3 regions of the Streptomyces sp. NPDC087844 genome follow, and region 2 is predicted to be linked to each of the others. Evidence: riboswitches for the same ligand, from Rfam matches in the RefSeq annotation. Region 2 holds a riboswitch; each other region holds the start of a gene.
The links. Region 2 has a riboswitch for thiamine pyrophosphate ahead of thiO (glycine oxidase ThiO). Riboswitches for the same ligand answer to the same signal wherever they lie in the genome.
Positions count from the first base shown of each region.

Region 1 (6,157 bases), on a different contig from region 2:
AGTACATGCGTGTGGTCCTGAACCGGCTCGACTTCGGGACGGAGAAGACCGAGCAACTCGTGCAACTGCGCCTGGAACGCCAGGACCGTCTTATTCAGCCGGATGGCCCGGAGTCCTTCTTCATCCTGGACGAAGCCGTGATCCGCAGGACCGTGGGATCACCCGAGACCATGGACAAGCAGTTCGAAAAGCTGCTGACAATCAATGAGATGCCGAAAGTCACGGTACTGACCGTCCCCTTCAGCGTCGGCATCTATCCGCGCTTCGGCTCGCCTTATGCCCTCTTCGAGTTCCCCGAGGACGAGGACGAGATGGTCGTCTACTTGGAGAACCCAGACGGCGAAGCCATTCTGAGCGAGAAGGCTCTTGGGCGCACGTCACAACGTCGCCCGACAGACTATCTCGATATCTTCTGGGATGTGGAGAGGGGGGTCGCGACTGAAGTGACGAGAGAGTTTCTGTTCGGTCAGGAGTGACACTGAAGACAGCAGGGGAGCATGTCACGGAACGTCACTGGCCGACCTGAAAACAAACCCGAAGAGCCAGCAGAGCAAGCCGCTAAAAAGCAAGGTCCTCAATCGGAAATTTTCAGCTCAGAAAGGAATGATCGCCAGGCATGAGTACTGAAACCCAGTAGCGCCCGGTCGGGAAAATGTGAATCGCGAACGGCTACGTGATCAGCGAGAGCCACCTCGACGCAATTTCCTCCGTTAGTGGCCGAGCTCTTCCGCCATCGCACCTCAGCATCCTCGACTCGCATGCAACCCCCATGTCTGCACCAACCATTGGATGGCGATGCCGAGGCATTTCGGCATCCAAATCATTATGGGCGCCGACATCAGCACTGCCAAGATGCACGCGAGCGCCCAGCACATGACGATAAATGGAGGTATATGGCCCGCAAACACAATAAAATATCGGCCTCGGTGCTCAAACGCCTGGCCGAAAAGAAACCAAGATTGTTCCGAGTGAACACAGCAAAAGGGAGCCCGGCGACCCGGCCGGCAAGCTTCAGGTCACGGACTCCCTCACGCCAAGCACCCTCGTCTGCGAAACCGAAAGGAGCTCTGCCATGGAGTCTACAGACTCCATCTCGGAGGGCTACTCACCACACAAGACCAGCTCAACGAACTGGAAGCAATGGGCGCGCACCGCAGGCGCCAACGCATTCAAGGGAGCCTGCACGGCACTTGGGGCCGGAGCAGTCTCGTTACTGATCTGGTGGCTCGAAAAGAAATAGCGTCCCTCTTTCATCACCGGCCTCATCCGCGAGCCGGCGTCGGCCGGACCACCGAGGTCCTGGAAAGCATCGTCCAGGACCTCGGCACCACGGCACCATGACCGTTCGATCGGCCAAAGAGGCGCCCGTACGGCACCCGAGCCGACGGGCGGCCCGTTTCAGTCGGCCATGGGCAGATAGACCCGGTTACCCGCGGCGGCGAACTCCTTCGACTTCTGGAGCATCCCGTCGGCGACCTCCTCGGGCGAGGCCCCCGCGGACGCCGTACCGCCGAACTGCTCGTTGATGCTGTGGCTGATCTTCATAGAGCAGAACTTCGGCCCGCACATGGAGCAGAAGTGCGCCGTCTTGGCCGGTTCGGCCGGCAGGGTCTCGTCGTGGAACTCCCGGGCGGTGTCCGGATCCAGGGCCAGGTTGAACTGGTCCTCCCAGCGGAACTCGAAGCGGGCGTCCGACAACGCGTCGTCCCACTCCTGTGCGCCCGGATGTCCCTTGGCGAGGTCCGCCGCGTGGGCCGCGATCTTGTAGGTGATGACACCCGTCTTGACGTCGTCACGGTTGGGCAGGCCCAGGTGTTCCTTGGGCGTGACGTAGCAGAGCATCGCCGTGCCCCACCAGGCGATCATCGCGGCACCGATGCCGGAGGTGATGTGGTCGTACGCCGGGGCGATGTCGGTCGTCAGCGGGCCCAGCGTATAGAACGGAGCCTCCTCGCAGATCTCCTGCTGAAGGTCGATGTTCTCCTTGATCTTGTGCATCGGGACATGCCCCGGGCCCTCGATCATGGTCTGTACGTTGAAACGCTTCGCGACCTTGTTGAGCTCTCCGAGGGTGCGCAACTCCGCGAACTGCGCGGCGTCATTGGCATCCGCGATCGACCCGGGCCGCAGCCCGTCGCCCAGCGAGTACGTGACGTCGTACGCGGCGAGAATCTCGCAGAGCTCCTCGAAGTGCTCGTACAGGAACGACTCCTTGTGATGCGCCAGGCACCACGCCGCCATGATCGAGCCGCCGCGCGAGACGATGCCGGTCTTGCGGTTCGCGGTCAGTGGGACGTACGGCAGACGCACACCCGCGTGGACGGTCATGTAGTCCACACCCTGCTCGGCCTGCTCGATGACCGTGTCCTTGTAGATCTCCCAGGTGAGTTCCTCGGCACGCCCGTCGACCTTCTCCAGTGCCTGGTAGAGGGGGACCGTGCCGATGGGGACGGGGGAGTTGCGCAGCACCCACTCACGGGTGGTGTGGATGTTGCGGCCGGTCGACAGGTCCATCACCGTGTCGGCGCCCCAGCGCGTCGCCCACGTCATTTTGTCGACCTCCTCCTCGATGGAGGAGGTGACCGCGGAGTTGCCGATGTTGGCGTTGACCTTCACCAGGAACCGCTTGCCGATGATCATCGGCTCGATCTCCGGATGGTTGACGTTGGCCGGTAGCACGGCCCGGCCTGCCGCGATCTCCTCACGGACGACCTCCGGGCCGACGTTCTCCCGGATCGCCACGTACTCCATCTCCGGCGTGACCTCGCCCCGCCGTGCGTAGGCGAGTTGCGTCACCGCCTGCCCGTCACGGCTCCGGCGGGGCAGACGCAGGCGCCCCGGGAAGACCGCGTCGAGGTTGCGCAGTCCGCCGCGCGGCGAGGTGTGCTTGATCCCGTCGTCCTCGGGGCTCACAGGACGGCCCGCGTACTCCTCGGTGTCGCCACGGGTGATGATCCAGTTGTCGCGCAGGGGCGCCAGACCCCTGCGTACGTCGGTGTCGACGACCGGATCGGTGTACGCGCCGGAGGTGTCGTACAGGGTGACCGATTCACCGTTGGTGAGGTGCACCTGACGGACCGCCACCCGAAGATCGGGGCGCGAGCCCGCGACATACGCCTTGTGCCAGCCGATGGACTTCCCGGCTTCATCGTTACCGGCTTCATCGTTACCGGTTTCATCGTTACCGGCTTCGTCGTTCTCGGGCGAAGCAGCTGCGCCGTCGTGCTCGGCCGCCGCGGACAGCTCGGTTCCGTCGGCCGAGGCGGGCGCCCCGCCCGTCTGACTGGAGACAGGCGTGCGTACGTCCTTGTTGGTCATGAGACCTACTCCCTACGCCGGCATTACCCGGTAACAGGTTCGGCGGTCGACGCAGCGTTTCCCGTCCGGCGATGTTCCACGTGAAACATCGCGGATACGGAGGTCAGCGCCCTCTCAGCCCGGTGCTCCGAGCTCCCGCGTGTGCAAAGGTGCTTCCACGCTAGCGTCACAATGGGCGCGGTGAACAGTGGGCCTCTCTCGTTCTTGCGATGATCGGTCGGTGACCACGACGCAGCAGCCCCCACTTCCGCCGTCCGAATCGCCCCACGGACACGGCCACGACGGCCACGGTCACGGCGGCGGACCTGGACATGGATCCCATGGCCCCGGAGGCGGTGGCGACCGGCCCGGCGGTGGCGACGGCGACGGACCTGTCGGCGGCGGGCACGGCCACTCGCACAGTCATGGCCCCGCGGCCCCTGTCTCCATGCACCTGCGCAAGATCATCGCGGCGGTGCTGATTCCTTTCGCCGTGGCGGTCGTTGTGGGTCTCGCTGTGCTCTGGCCGGGCGGCGCCCCCGGTCATGAGCGCACGGGTGTCGGCTTCGACCGGCAGACCCAGCAGGCCACCGTGACCAAGGTCGACAAGGTCGACTGCAAGTCCGTGAACGCCTCGGGCGGGACTCCGACCGGTGACACCTCGACGGCCGAGGGCTCATCGGCTCAGCAACAGGACTCAGGCACCTGCAAAAAGGCGACGATCCGGGTCGACTCCGGCAAGGACAAGGGCCGTACCTTCACGGAGATCGTCCAGCCGGACTCCTCGCGCCAGTTGGAGCAGGGCCAGGAGGTGATCGTGGCGTACGCGCCCGACGCCCCCAAGGAGCTCCAGTACTCGGTCACCGATGTGAACCGCAAGCTCCCCATGGCGCTGCTCGCCGGCATCTTCGCCCTCGCCGTGGTCGTGGTGGGCCGGATGCGCGGTGTCATGGCGCTGATCGCGCTGGCCGTCAGCTTCATGATCCTGACGTTCTTCATCCTGCCCGCGATCCTTCAGGGGTCGAATCCGCTGGTCGTGGCGGTCGTCGGGGCCAGCGCCATCATGTTGATCGCGCTCTACATGTGCCACGGTCTCTCGGCCCGGACGTCGGTCGCCGTACTGGGCACGCTGCTGTCCCTGGTGCTGATCGGGCTGCTCGGCTCAGTGTTCATCGACTGGGCCGCGCTGACCGGCAACACCGACGACAACACCGGCCTGATCCACGGCCTCTACCCGTCCATCGACATGAGTGGTCTGCTGCTCGCGGGGATCATCATCGGTTCGCTCGGAGTGCTCGACGACGTCACGGTGACCCAGACGTCGGCGGTCTGGGAGCTGCACGAGGCCAACCCGACGATGGGCTGGCGAGGGCTGTACCGCGCGGGCATCCGTATCGGACGCGATCACATCGCGTCTGTCGTCAACACGCTCGTCCTTGCCTACGCGGGCGCGGCGCTGCCTCTGCTGCTGCTTTTCTCCATCGCGCAGAGCAGCGTGGGGGCGGTGGCCAACAGTGAACTGGTGGCCGCGGAGATCGTCCGCACGCTCGTCGGCTCGATCGGGCTGGTCGCCTCGGTGCCGGTCACGACGGCGCTCGCGGCCCTGGTGGTCTCGGCCGACCGCCTGGGCGACGCTGCCCCGGTCCAGCAGCCGCAGCCGCAGCCGCAGTCCGGGGCGAAGGCACCGCTGCGCGGTGGGAGCGGCCGCCGCCGCAAGCACTGAAGCCGGCACGGCACCGGGGCTGACCGTTTTTCTGGGCCCCGGAACAGGGACACCGCCCGCGCGGGACCGGCTGTCGGCCGACCGCGGGCGGCGGGCGGTGCGCGGTTGGGCAGCGGGCGGCGACAAGCGCGGAAGCGTTCCCTCACTTCGGCCGCCGCCACGTCACCCCGCGCTCTGTTCCTCCGCCAGGATGCGGTCCAGGGCCTCGTCCAGATGCGTGTCGAAGCCGGCGAGGGAGCGCTCCTGGCCCAGCGGGACCAGCCGGTCCGTACGGTCGAGGAACGCCAGTAGAGGTGCCGTACCGCAGCGGAACAGAGCCTGGTCGACGCCCACCTGAAGCCGGATCAGCACATCGCCGAAACTCTCGGAGTCCGAGGGAGTGATGTGCACGTCTCCGTCCCCGCACGGCCGGCCCACACCGTCGATCAGCAACTCCCGGCCGAAGGCCCAGGTCACCGGAGCGTCACCGGGCAGGTGGAAGGTCAGACGCACGGCATAGGGATCACAGGTCTCGTAACGCAGCTCCACCGGAATGCGGAAGGAGAGCTCCTCCGAGACGACGAAGCTCATCATGACCTCTGCCTGTACTACCGACTCGCGCATCGCCTACCCCGTCGTTTGCCGTCCATGGCCGGGAATCGTCCACCTAAACACTTCTGGCATCTTGCTTAACGTGTACACCAGATCACAAGGAGTGAGTTTTCAGATGCTGATAGAGACGGAGAGCGTCCCCAGCAACTGGTCGATCTCGCTCTGCAGTCGCCGCGCCGCGGGCAGCAGTCGATCGGCCTGGTGGGAAGGCATGGAGATGGCCACCGTGGCCGCCGTGCTGCCCAGCGTGAGCGGGATCGCGGCGCAGACCGTTCCCAGCGCGTACTCCTGACGTTCGATCATGGGCTGCATACGTTTGGTCGATTCGAGACGGCGAATCAAGGTCTGATCGTCACGCACCGTGTACGGCGTGACGGATCGCACGGGATAGCGGGATAGGTGGTCCCTGCGCCCCTCCGCGTCGAGCTGGGACAGCAGACACTGGCCGATCGCGTGCGCGTGCCCCGTCTCCCGGAAGTCCGCCCACTCCTCGACCGCGGGGTTGCCCGGGGTGTCGGCGACGCACTGGACCTCGATCTCCCCGCC
Region 1 covers NZ_JBIUVD010000017.1:19,976-26,132, reverse strand. The annotation lists gene ACIOKD_RS28665 (helix-turn-helix transcriptional regulator) at 1-476, shown strand, start outside; gene ACIOKD_RS28660 (DUF397 domain-containing protein) at 575-760, opposite strand; gene thiC (phosphomethylpyrimidine synthase ThiC) at 1,399-3,318, opposite strand; TPP riboswitch at 3,311-3,467, opposite strand; gene ACIOKD_RS28650 (YibE/F family protein) at 3,539-5,020, shown strand; gene ACIOKD_RS28645 (SsgA family sporulation/cell division regulator) at 5,183-5,623, opposite strand; gene ACIOKD_RS28640 (IclR family transcriptional regulator) at 5,723-6,157, opposite strand, start outside.
Region 1: another riboswitch for thiamine pyrophosphate. It lies ahead of thiC (phosphomethylpyrimidine synthase ThiC); the one in region 2 lies ahead of thiO (glycine oxidase ThiO).

Region 2 (6,157 bases):
TTGGACACCGTCAGCTTGACGGTGTCGCCCTGGGCCACCTGCTTGTCGGGATCGGGCGACTGCTCGGCGACCTGGCCGGCCTCGTAGTCGGAGGTGATCCGCCCGGAGGTGACCTCGACCGTCAGACCCGCGTCCTCCAGCTCCTGCCTGGCGTCGTCCAGGTCGTCGCCGAGCACGTTGGGCACCTCCACCGGGCTGCCCTTGCTGACGACCAGCGCGATCGCCGAACCGCCGCGGCGCTCGGTGCCCGCCCCCGGCTTTGTGCCGATCACATAGCCCGCGGTGACGTCTTCATGGAAGGACTTGGTGACCATGCCCGCGGCGAGGCCTTCCTTCTTCAGCCGCTCCTTGGCCTTGTCGAGCGTGTAGCCCTTGAGGTCCGGCACCCGCACGGTGTGGGGGCCCTTGGAGATCGTCAGGGTCACGGAGCCGTTGTCGCGGATCCGGGTGGTCGGCTCCGGGTCCGTGCTGACGACCCTGCCGATCTTGACCGTGTCGCTGTACGCCTTGGTGGTCCGCACGCCGAGGCCGGCGTCCTCGATGCTCTTCCTGGCCTGCGCCTCCGTCTTGTCGAGCACCGCGGGGACCTCGGTGAACTGGCCGGAGTTGATGTACCAGACCCCCGCGCCGACGCCGAGGACCAGCAGCACCGCGGCGACGATCGCGAGCACACCCCGGCGAGGTGCCGTCGTGCGGACGCGCCGCGGCGGCTCGGGCGGCGGGGACGGCAGGAAGCTCGTGCGGTGGAGCTCCGCGTCGTCCTCGTTCACCGGGAGCAGCCGGGGCACCGACAGCGAGCGCGGGATCACGCTCGTACGGTTGTCGGCGCCCGGGCGGTCCGTGGCGACGGCGCCCGGCGGCACGGCGTCCAGCTGGTCGTCGCTCAGGGCGCTGCGCGCGTCCAGGGTCTGTGCGAGCAGCGCCACCGCGTCGTACGGGCGGATCTCGGGGTTGCGCGCGGTCGCCGAGGTGACCAGCTCGTCGAGTTCGTGGGCGAGGCCCGGCACGAGCGCCGACGGCGGGGGCACGTCCTCGTGGAGGTGCTTGTAGAGCACCGCCGCGGGTGAGTCGCCCGAGTGCGGCCGGTCGCCGGTCAGCATCTCGAAGAGGAGGATGCCGCACGCGTACACGTCCACACGGGGGTCGGCCGTGCCGTGTTCTATCTGCTCCGGCGCGAGATACGACACCGTGCCCAGGATGGCGCCCGTCGTGTGGGTGACCGTGTCCACGGCCCGTACGAGCCCGAAGTCCGCCACCTTCACCCGGCCGTCGTCCCCTATCAGGACGTTCTCCGGCTTCATGTCGCGGTGCACGAACCCGGCACGGTGCGCGGCGCCGAGCGCGGCGAGGACCGGCTCCAGGATGTCCAGCGCGGCCCGCGGCTGGAGCGCCCCGCGCTCGCGCAGTACGTCGCGAAGGGTGCATCCGGCCACGTACTCCATCGCCAGATAGACGTAACTGCCGTCGGTGCCCTGGTCGAAGACCTGCACCACGTTCGGGTGGGCGAGCCTGGCCACCGACTTGGCCTCGCGGATGAAACGGTCGACGAACGAGGCGTCGGCCGCCAGGGTCGGGTGCATCACCTTGAGCGCGAGCACCCGGTCGAGGCGGGTGTCCACGGCCCGGTAGACCGTGGCCATCCCGCCGACCGCGATGCGGGCGTCGACGCGATACCGACCGTCGAGCACATGCCCGACCAAGGGGTCTTGAAGGGTCGTATCCACGCAGGTGAGTGTACGAGCCACCACTGACGGAGCCGCCCGTGCGGGCGATTCCGGGGCGGTACTGAAGCCGAGCTGTGACGCATCTCGCACGCCGGCCGACCGGCTACGGCTTACACGTTCGGGACGGATTCGGACGCGCGTTCCGGCCAGAACTCGGAGAAAGCAGCGAGGCGGGAGGAGGTGTGAGGCGGCATGAGGAAGTGCGCGAGAACCTCAGAAAGCGGGGCGTTCCGGATCGAGTCGCGCGATGCCCTCCGACGTGGACGAGGCCTCCGCGAAGTGGCGGCGCGGAATGCGCCCCGCCCGGTACGCGAGGCGCCCGGCCTCGACCGCGTGCCGCATGCCCTCGGCCATGAGGACCGGCTCCTGCGCCCGGGTCACCGCCGAGGCGAGCATCACACCGGCGCACCCCAGCTCCATGGCGAGCGCCGCGTCCGACGCCGTGCCGGCTCCCGCGTCCAGAATGACCGGTACGCACGCGTGCTCCACGATCAGCTGGAAGTTGTGCGGGTTGCGGATCCCGAGCCCCGACCCGATGGGCGACCCGAGCGGCATGATCGCGGCGCAGCCCACGTCCTCCAGCTTCCGTGCGAGGACCGGGTCGTCGTTCGTGTACGGCAGGACCGTGAAGCCGTCGTCGACGAGGGTCTCGGCGGCGTCGAGCAGCTCGATCGGATCGGGCAGCAGTGTGCGCTCGTCGGCGATGACCTCCAGTTTGACGACGTCCGTGCCGAGCGCCTCGCGCGCGAGGCGGGCCGTCAGGACGGCCTCCCCGGCGGTGAAACAGCCCGCGGTGTTGGGCAGTACGCGGATGCCCAGCCGGTCGAGCACGGAGAGGACCGAGCCATGGGACCCGGGGCTCACGCGCCGCATGGCGACCGTCGTCAGCTCCGTGCCGGACGCGACGAGCGAGCGCTCCAGGACGTCGAGGCTGGGGGCACCGCCGGTGCCCATGATCAGACGGGACGCGTAGGACGTACCGCCGAGGACGAAGGGGTCGTCGGCCATGGGTCAGCCTCCTTGGACGGCGGTGAGTACTTCGACGCGGTCGCCCTCGCGCAGGAGGGTCGTCGGCCACTGCGTGCGCGGGACGACGGTCTCGTTGAGGGCGGCGGCGACCCCGGAGGGGGCCGCGCAGAGAGCGGTCACGAGGGTGTCGAGAGCGGTGTCGGCGGCGAGTTCCCGCCGCTCCCCGTTGACGAGGACGGTCACGCTCATGCGGGCTGCTCCGTGCGTGCGACGGCGTCGAACCGCCGGGGAGTGAACGGGCGGGCCTCCTCCGGGAGCTCGCCGGTGGTCAGGGCGTGCGCCAGGGCATCGCCGGTGACCGGGGTGAGCAGCACCCCGTTGCGGTGGTGGCCGGTCGCCAGGAGCAGCCCGGGGAGTTCGGTCGGGCCGAGCAGGGGCGCGTTGTCGGGGGAGCCCGGGCGCAGTCCGGCGCGCGTCTCGGTGAGCGGCAGCTCGGTGATGCCGGGAACGAGTTCGTGGGCGTCCCGCAGCAGCTCGTACACGCCGCCCGCCGTCACCGTGGTGTCCCAGCCCAGCTCCTCGCTGGTCGCGCCGACGACCAGCTCGCCGCTCTCGCGCGGCACGAGGTAGACGTGGCTGCCGCGGACCATGGCGCGCACGGTCCGGCTCAGGAAGGGCGCGTTCCGGCCGCGGAGCGCCGAGGCCCGCTCCGGCATGGCCAGCCGCAGCACCTGCCCCTTCACGGGCCGCACCGGCGGCAGTACGTCCTCGGGCACACCCGCGAGACGTCCGCTGAGGCTGCCCGCGGCGAGGACCACCTGCCCCGCGGACAGCTCCGTGCCGCCCGTCGTGACAACTCCGGCCGCGCGGTCCCGTACGACGGTCAGCCGCTCGGCCCACGTCCGGTGGAAGACCACTCCGGCCCGTTCACAGGCCGTGACCAGAGCCGCGGCGAGGCGCCGCGGGTCGATCTGGTGGTCGCCGTCCACCCGCAGTCCGCCGCGCACCCCGGGCGCGAGCATCGGCTCCAGGCGGCGGCACTCGCGGCCGCTCAGCCACTCCGACTCCAGGCCCGAGCGGCTCTGCAGGGCGTGCAGTTCCCGCAGGTGGGCGCGGTCGTCGGCGTCGAGTGCGACGGTCAGCGTGCCGCACCTGCGGTATCCGAGGTCCTGGCCGGTCGCCTCGGTCAGCTCCGCGACGAAGTCCGGATAACGGTGCGCCGAGGCCAGGTTGAGGCCCAGCAGGGTCTCCTCGCCGTAGTGCAGCTCCGTGACGGCGGCCAGCATCCCGGCCGCGACCTGCGCGGCGCCACCGCCGGGCTCGGGATCCACCAGCGCGGTCGTCAACCCGTGCCGCGCGGCCCGCCAGGCGGTGACCAGGCCGATGATTCCGCCTCCGACGACCAGAACGTCGGAGGTAGGGCCATCGACGCCGTGACCATCGACGCCGTGACCATCGGCGGCCAGGACGTGGGGTGAAGGTGCTTGTGGTGTACGCGACATGGGCGTCCAGCCCCTCCCTTCGCCGGCATGACCCGGATCAGGTTCGTACGGTCGGAGGCCGTCCCAGCCTCCCTCTCAGCCCGGTACGTCCGGGCTCCCGCGAGTGCTTTACGTTGGCCACCCTAGCTCTTCGCCTCGCACCTCAGTAAGGGAGCCTCACGGCATGGCCCGCTCGCTCGACGGACTCGTTCTCGCCCCCGTGGCCGACCAGGCACCGGGGCAGGTGGGTACGCGCACCCGGTTCTCGTACCACGAGCGGGACGGCGCGGTCTGGGCCGAGTACGCGGGCGGCGACGTCGTGCGCGGCCACCTCGTGGGCACCCGCGAGGGCGACCGGCTCGACTTCCGGTACGTACAGCTGAAGACGGACGGAACCACCTCGTCCGGGCACTGTGTGTCCCAGGTCGCCGAGACCCCCGACGGCCGGGTGCGGCTGGCGGAGACCTGGGAGTGGGAGTCCCAGGAGGGCAGCGGGACGAGTGTGGTCGAAGAGGTCACCAGGAGCTGACGCCGTGCCGGAGGCTGTGCGACAGCTCATCGACCGTGCCCCTGACCGACGATCTCACCGATCTGTCTATGGTGACCGGGTGAGCGAGCTGACACAGGAAACGGGCCCGGCGGCGCGCGTACGCGTCGTGATCGTCGGTGCGGGCATGGCCGGCGTGCAGACCGCCGTCGCCCTGCGGGAACAGGGCTTTCCCGGCAGCGTGACCCTGATCGGCGCGGAACCCCACCGGCCGTACGACCGCCCGCCGCTCTCCAAGGCCGTACTGCTCGGCAAGGCCGAGGGATCCGCCTTCGACGTCGACTTCGAGAACCTCGACGTGGAACTGCGCCTGGGTCTGGAAGTCACCGGCGTCCGCCCGGCCTCCCGCGAGCTCGACACGGCCCAGGGACGCGTCCCGTACGACGTCCTGGTCGTCGCCACGGGGGCGGAACCCGTCCGGCTGCCGGGCACCGAGGGCGTACCCGGTGTCCATCTGCTGCGCACCCTCGACGACGCCGAGCGGCTGCGCCCCGTCCTCGCCGGGCAGCACGACATCGTGGTGGTGGGCGCGGGGTGGATCGGCGCGGAGTTCGCCACGGCGGCGCGTGAGGCGGGGTGCGCGGTGACCGTCGTCGAAGCCGCCGACCGGCCGCTCGTGGGCGCGCTGCCGGCCGAGGTGGCCGCGCCCATGGCCGCCTGGTACGCGGACAGCGGGGCGTCGCTGCGCACCCACGCGCGCGTGGAGCGCGTCGAGCCCGGCGCGGTGGTGCTGGACGACGGTTCGCGGCTGCCTGCGGGCGCCGTCGTGGTCGGTGTCGGGGCACGGCCGGCCACGTCCTGGCTGGCCGGTTCGGGGATCGAACTCGGCGCCCACCGGGAGATCGTCGCGGACGACCATCTGCGCACCTCCCTCCCGGACGTGTACGCGGTCGGCGACTGCGCCTCGTTCCCGTCGGGGCGCTACGGCGAGCGCCTGCTGATCCACCACTGGGACAACGCGCTCCAGGGCCCGCGCACGGTCGCGGCGAACATCGTGGGGGAGACGCCGGCGCCGTACGACCCGGTGCCGTACTTCTGGTCGGAGCAGTTCGGCCGCTTCGTGCAGTACGCGGGGCACCACGGGGCCGCCGACGCCCTGCTCCGGCGGGGGGATCCGGCGGGGCCCTCCTGGTCGGTGTGCTGGCTCCGCGAGGGCCGCCTGGTCGCGGTCCTGGCGGTGGGGCGCCCCCGGGACCTGGCGCAGGGCCGCCGGCTGATCGAGTCGGGCACCCGAATGGACCCCGCCCTGCTGACGGACCCGACCCGCCCCTTGAAGGGGGCCGCGCTCTAGCGCGCCGCGCTTCCGCGGGGAGGTGTTTCGTCGTCTGCGACCAGCCACAGACGGCCCGTACCGGCGAACGGCCTGGTGTGTGCCCGGTCACGGTGGAGCGGGCCGCCCGGGTACCGGGTGTCAGTGGGAGATGGCAGGCTTGTCC
Region 2 covers NZ_JBIUVD010000003.1:414,110-420,266, reverse strand. The annotation lists gene pknB (Stk1 family PASTA domain-containing Ser/Thr kinase) at 1-1,724, opposite strand, end outside; gene ACIOKD_RS08745 (thiazole synthase) at 1,938-2,732, opposite strand; gene thiS (sulfur carrier protein ThiS) at 2,736-2,942, opposite strand; gene thiO (glycine oxidase ThiO) at 2,939-4,195, opposite strand; TPP riboswitch at 4,193-4,306, opposite strand; gene ACIOKD_RS08730 (hypothetical protein) at 4,359-4,703, shown strand; gene ACIOKD_RS08725 (NAD(P)/FAD-dependent oxidoreductase) at 4,783-6,012, shown strand.

Region 3 (6,157 bases), on a different contig from region 2:
CCCGATCCTCGTCTTCGAGCTTCTCGCCGAGGGCAATATCGCTCGGGCGGTCAAGGGTGAGAAGATCGGCACGCTTGTGGGTGACCAGGGCAGTCGGGCCTGACCGGGGGATGGACAATGTCCTGCCGGTCGGGAACCGTTCAGGAACAAGACGCGACGCAGCCGGCCGCCTAACCGCCAGGGAACCGCAGCCGGGCCTACTCAAGACACGCAGGAGCAAGTGGTGATCGAAGAGACCCTCCTCGAAGCCGAGGAGAAGATGGAGAAGGCCGTCGTGGTCGCCAAGGAGGACTTCGCCGCGATCCGCACAGGCCGTGCGCACCCGGCGATGTTCAACAAGATCGTGGCGGACTACTACGGCGCGTTGACCCCGATCAACCAGCTGGCCTCGTTCTCGGTGCCCGAGCCGCGTATGGCCGTGGTGACCCCGTTCGACAAGAGCGCGATGCGCAACATCGAGCAGGCGATCCGCGACTCCGACCTCGGCGTCAACCCGAGCAACGACGGCAACATCATCCGGGTGGTGTTCCCCGAGCTCACCGAGGAGCGCCGCAGGGACTACATCAAGGTGGCCCGCACCAAGGCCGAGGACTCCAAGATCTCGATCCGTTCCGTCCGCCGCAAGGCCAAGGACGGCATCGACAAGATGATCAAGGACGGCGAGGTCGGCGAGGACGAGGGCCGCCGTGCGGAGAAGGAGCTCGACGACACCACCGCGAAGTACGTCGCGCAGGTGGACGAGCTGCTCAAGCACAAGGAAGCAGAGCTGCTCGAAGTCTGATGAACGACTCTTCCTGGGGGGCACCGCCACAAGCCGGGCACTGGGGGCCGTCCGACCAGAGGCCTGGCCAGGGGGCTGCCCCGGCGGGTCCCGCGTACGATGCGCACCACGCGCAGCAGACTCGCCCCATGCCCATCGTGCCCGACGTACCCGCGCATGGCGGAGACCAGGATGACGACCGGGGGGCCGCTCGGACGGGCGGCCCCCCGTTCCGCGACGAGACGCCACCGCCGTCGGCGCCGCCGCCGCCGTTCCAGGCTTCGTCGCAGCGCCCGCTGAATCCGCAGGAGCCCATGACCAGCGCCGCACAGCCCGCACCCGCGCCGCAGAAGAAGAGCGCGGGCCGCGATCTGGGGGCTGCCATAGGGGTCGCTGTCGGGCTCGGCGTGGTGATCGTCGCGTCGTTGTTCGTCGTCAAGGCCCTCTTCGTCGGCGTCATAACGGTCGCTGTCGTGGTCGGCCTGTGGGAGCTCACGTCGAGGCTCGCGGAGCGCAAGGACATCAAGGCGCCGCTCGTGCCGCTGGCGCTGGGCGGTGCGGCGATGGTCGTCGCCGGTTACGTCCGCGGGCCCGAGGGCGCCTGGGTGGCGATGGCGCTCACCGCGCTCGCGGTCCTGGTCTGGCGGATGACGGAACCGCCCGAGGGTTACCTCAAGGACGTCACGGCGGGGGTCTTCGCGGCCTTCTACATTCCGTTCCTCGCCACGTTCGTGGCGATGATGCTCACCGCGGACGACGGTGCGTGGCGCGTCCTCACGTTCCTGCTGCTGGCCGTGGTCAGCGATACGGGCGCGTACGCCGTCGGCTGGCGCTTCGGCAGGCACAAGCTCGCCCCGCGCATCAGTCCCGGCAAGACTCGCGAGGGCCTGCTCGGCGCGCTCGGCTTCGCGATGGTGGCGGGCGCGCTGTGCATGGAGTTCCTCATCGACGACGGCACCTGGTGGCAGGGGCTCCTTCTGGGCCTCGCGGTCGCGGCCAGCGCCACGCTCGGCGACCTCGGCGAGTCGATGATCAAGCGGGACCTGGGCATCAAGGACATGGGCACCCTGCTCCCGGGCCACGGCGGGATCATGGACCGACTGGACTCGCTGCTGCCCACCGCTCCCGTGGTGTGGCTGCTGCTGGTGCTCTTCGTCGGATCGGGCTGACCGGATCGATCTGACTGGACCGATCTGACCGGTCGATGTGACTGGATCGATCTGATCGGACCGCTCTGATCGGACCGAGCGCCGCGTGACCCGGGAGACCCCCAGCCGATCAGGGCCGGGGGTCTTCGGCGTCCGGGCCCGCCGGGGAGTACTCGTGCGGACGGCCACCCTGCCACTTCACCCACCGCGGGTCGTCCAGCAGCTCCCAGGCGTCGTCCGGCAGGCCCGCCCGGCGCAGGAACTCGACCAGGTCGGTGTCGCTGTGGGCGAGGCCGAAGACCCGGCCGTGAATGGTGACCCGGCGCCCGCGGGCGCCCGTCATGCGGTGCACGACGATGGGCGCCGCGTCCGTCCCGTTCGTGTTCTCGTCCTGCGGCCGTTCGCCGTTCACAGCACACCCAGATCGTTGTCGGGTCGGCAGTAGGGGCACGCGGTGATGCCGTCCTCCGTGAGAGCCCGGAGCGCCTGCTCGCGGGGCAGCGGTTTCGTGTTCTTGCCGGCCATGCCGCAGTCACTCCTGTGGACGGCGTCGGGGGTGGCTCTGCCACCCGCTCTCCGCAACGCGAGCTTCCAGCCGGGCGTGGGTTTGGGTGGTGTGCGCGCGGTACGGGCAGCGGCTGCCTCCTGACGTTCGAGCTCGGCGATGGTGTCGTCTGTGCGGCGCAGCTGCCAGGCCAGCCATTCGCGGACGCTGCGCAGGCGATCCAGGCGAGGCACTTTATCGGACACGCGTTCGATTCTAGGTCCAAGTGTGGCCTAGATGGCAACGCCCCCGGCGGAAGAGGCCCGTGAACCCGCGAGGAGAGCAGGCCCGTGAGCCCGCGAGGAGAGCAGGCCCGTGAGCCCGCGAGGAGCCGTGGAGGGCGGGGGCAGGCAGGCGCGGCTGTGGGGGTGTGGTCGTAGAGGTGCGGTGACCGCCCTGTGTGACCGCACACTCCGGGCTCCTGCGGCCCAGGTCACATGATTCGATCTGCGACACTGGTACAGCCATGCCTAAGCCCGGAGAACTCACATTCGTCGCCCCCCGCGGAGCCAAGAAGCCGCCGCGGCACCTTGCCGATCTCACGCCCGCCGAGCGTAAAGAGGCCGTTGTCGCGGTCGGTGAGAAGCCGTTTCGTGCCAAACAGCTCTCGCAGCACTACTTCGCGCGGTTCGCGCACGATCCCGAGCAGTGGACCGACATCCCTGCCGGCTCGCGCGCCAAACTGCAGGAAGCCCTGCTGCCCGAGCTCATGACGGTCGTGCGGCATCTGTCCACCGACGACGACACCACCCGCAAGACCCTCTGGCGGCTCTTCGACGGCACCCTCGTCGAGTCCGTGCTGATGCGCTACCCGGACCGGGTCACCATGTGCATCAGCTCACAGGCCGGCTGCGGGATGAACTGCCCGTTCTGCGCGACGGGACAGGCCGGCCTCGACCGGAACCTGTCGACCGGCGAGATCGTGCACCAGATCGTCGACGGCATGCGGTCGCTGCGCGACGGGGAGATCCCCGGCGGCCCGGCGCGGCTCAGCAACATCGTCTTCATGGGCATGGGTGAGCCCCTCGCCAACTACAAGCGGGTCGTCCAGTCCATCCGGGCCCTCACCGACCCGGAGCCGGACGGGCTCGGGCTCTCGCAGCGCGGGATCACCGTCTCGACCGTCGGTCTCGTCCCCGCCATCAACCGGTTCGCCGACGAGGGCTTCAAGTGCCGGCTCGCCATCTCCCTGCACGCACCGGACGACGAGCTGCGCGACACCCTCGTACCGGTCAACACGCGGTGGAAGGTACGGGAAGTGCTCGACGCGGGCTGGGAGTACGCGGCCAGGTCGGGGCGCCGGCTCTCCATCGAGTACGCGCTCATCCGGGACATCAACGACCAGGCGTGGCGTGGTGACCGGCTCGGGCGGATGCTCAAGGGCAAGCCGGTGCATGTGAACCTGATCCCGCTGAACCCCACGCCCGGTTCCAAGTGGACCGCCTCGCGGCCCGAGGACGAGAAGGCGTTCGTCGAGGCGATCGCCGCTCATGGTGTGCCCGTCACCGTCCGGGACACCCGTGGCCAGGAGATCGACGGGGCGTGCGGACAGCTCGCGGCCACCGAGCGGTAGGCTGACGGGCGCAGTACTTTTCGTACGACGACATCTTCATATTCCGACAGGGGAGCGCCACAGCGCTGAGAGTGCGGGACAGCCCGCAGACCCTCTGAACCTCGCCCAGGTCATTCTGGGTAGGAAGTTCGGTCACTACTCAAGCTGTTGCGCCCTGCCCGGGATCCGATCGAGGTCCCCGGCAGGGCCGCGTCTCTTCCTGGTCAACCCAGGAGGAATCGAGTGAGCAACAAGAGCAACACCCTCAGGACCACCGCCGTGGTCGCGGCCACCGGGCTCGGTCTCGCCGCGCTCACCGCGTGCGGGTCGTCCGACGAGGGCTCCGGCGACGAGGGCTCCGGGTCCAAGACCGTCACCCTCGTCAGCCACGACTCCTTCGCCTACACCAAGGACGTACTGAAGGCGTTCGAGAAGGAGTCCGGGTACAAGGTCAGGGTCCTCAAGGACGGCGACGCCGGGCAGGCCGTCAACAAGGCGATCCTCACCAAGGACAACCCGCAGGGAGACGTCTTCTTCGGCGTCGACAACACCCTGCTCTCCCGCGCGCTCGACAACGGACTGTTCCAGTCGTACGAGGCCGAGGGCGCCGACGGCATCCAGGCTCAGTACCGGGTCGACCAGGGCAAGCACCGGGTCACGCCCATCGACTCCGGTGACATCTGCGTCAACTACGACAAGGCCTGGTTCAGCGAGCACAAGCTGGCCCCGCCGACGTCCTTCGACGATCTGATCAAGCCCGAGTACAAGGATCTTCTCGTCACCGAGAACGCCTCCACGTCCTCGCCGGGCCTCGGCTTCCTGCTCGGCACCGCCGCGAAGTACGGCGACGACGGCTGGGCGGGCTACTGGAAGAAGCTCAAGGCCAACGGTGTGAAGGTCGTCGACGGCTGGGAGCAGGCCTACAACGAGGAGTTCTCCGGGTCCGCCGGAGGCAAGAAGGCCAAGGGCGACCGCCCGCTCGTCGTCTCGTACGCCTCCTCGCCGCCCGCCGAGGTCATCTACGCCGACCCCAAGCCGAAGACCGCGCCGACCGGTGTCGCGGACGGCACCTGCTTCCGCCAGGTCGAGTACGCGGGCCTGCTGAGCAACGCGAAGAACACCGAGGGCGGCAAGGCGCTCATCGACTTCCTGATCGGCAAGCGGTTCCAGGAGGACATGCCGCTCAACATGTTCGTGTACCCGGTGGTCGAGGGCGCCAAGGTGCCCGACGCGTTCACGCAGTACGGGCCGGCGGCCGCGAACCCCGAGACCCTGGCCCCCGCCAGGATCGCCGACAACCGTGACGAGTGGGTCAAGTCATGGACCTCGCTCGTACTGAAGTAGAGCCCGGCGCGCGCCCGCGCTCCCGCCCGCGCCGGGGGAGCGTGGCGCGGCTCGGTCTTATGGCCGTGCCCGTCGCGTTCTTCGGGGTCTTCTTCGCCTATCCGGTTGCCGCGATCACCGTTCGGGGGCTGAAGGTCGACGGGGTCTGGCGGCTCGGGCGGATCTGGGACGTGCTCGCACAGCCCGACATCCGGCACGTCCTGTGGTTCACGACCTGGCAGGCGCTCGCCTCGACCGCGCTCACCCTGCTGATCGCGCTCCCCGGCGCGTACGTCTTCGCGCGCTTTGATTTCAGGGGCAAGCAGATCCTGCGGGCCGTCGTCACCGTGCCGTTCGTGCTGCCGACGGTCGTCGTGGGAACGGCCTTCCTGGCGCTGCTCGGGCGGGGCGGGCTGCTCGACGAGCTGTGGGGCGTACGCCTGGACACCACCGTGTGGGCCATCCTGCTCGCGCACGTCTTCTTCAACTACGCGGTCGTCGTCCGCACGGTCGGCGGCCTCTGGTCGCAGCTCGACCCGCGGCAGGAGGAGGCCGCGCGGATGCTCGGCGCCTCACGGTTCGCGGCCTGGCGCGGGGTGACGCTCCCGGCGCTCGGCCCGGCCGTGGCCGCCGCCGCCCTCATGGTGTTCCTCTTCACCTTCACCTCCTTCGGCGTCGTGCAGATCCTCGGCGGCCCCACCTTCTCCACGCTCGAAGTCGAGATCTACCGGCAGACCTCGGAGATCTTCGACCTCTCGACGGCCGCCGTGCTGACGCTCGTCCAGTTCGCCGCGGTGGGCGCGATCCTCGCCGTCCACGCCCGGACCGTA
Region 3 covers NZ_JBIUVD010000009.1:101,871-108,027, reverse strand. The annotation lists gene pyrH (UMP kinase) at 1-103, shown strand, start outside; gene frr (ribosome recycling factor) at 224-781, shown strand; gene ACIOKD_RS19445 (phosphatidate cytidylyltransferase) at 781-1,929, shown strand; gene ACIOKD_RS19440 (hypothetical protein) at 2,039-2,251, opposite strand; gene ACIOKD_RS19435 (DUF6233 domain-containing protein) at 2,317-2,658, opposite strand; gene rlmN (23S rRNA (adenine(2503)-C(2))-methyltransferase RlmN) at 2,919-4,025, shown strand; TPP riboswitch at 4,064-4,169, shown strand; gene ACIOKD_RS19425 (thiamine ABC transporter substrate binding subunit) at 4,248-5,348, shown strand; gene ACIOKD_RS19420 (ABC transporter permease) at 5,324-6,157, shown strand, end outside.
Region 3: another riboswitch for thiamine pyrophosphate. It lies ahead of ACIOKD_RS19425 (thiamine ABC transporter substrate binding subunit); the one in region 2 lies ahead of thiO (glycine oxidase ThiO).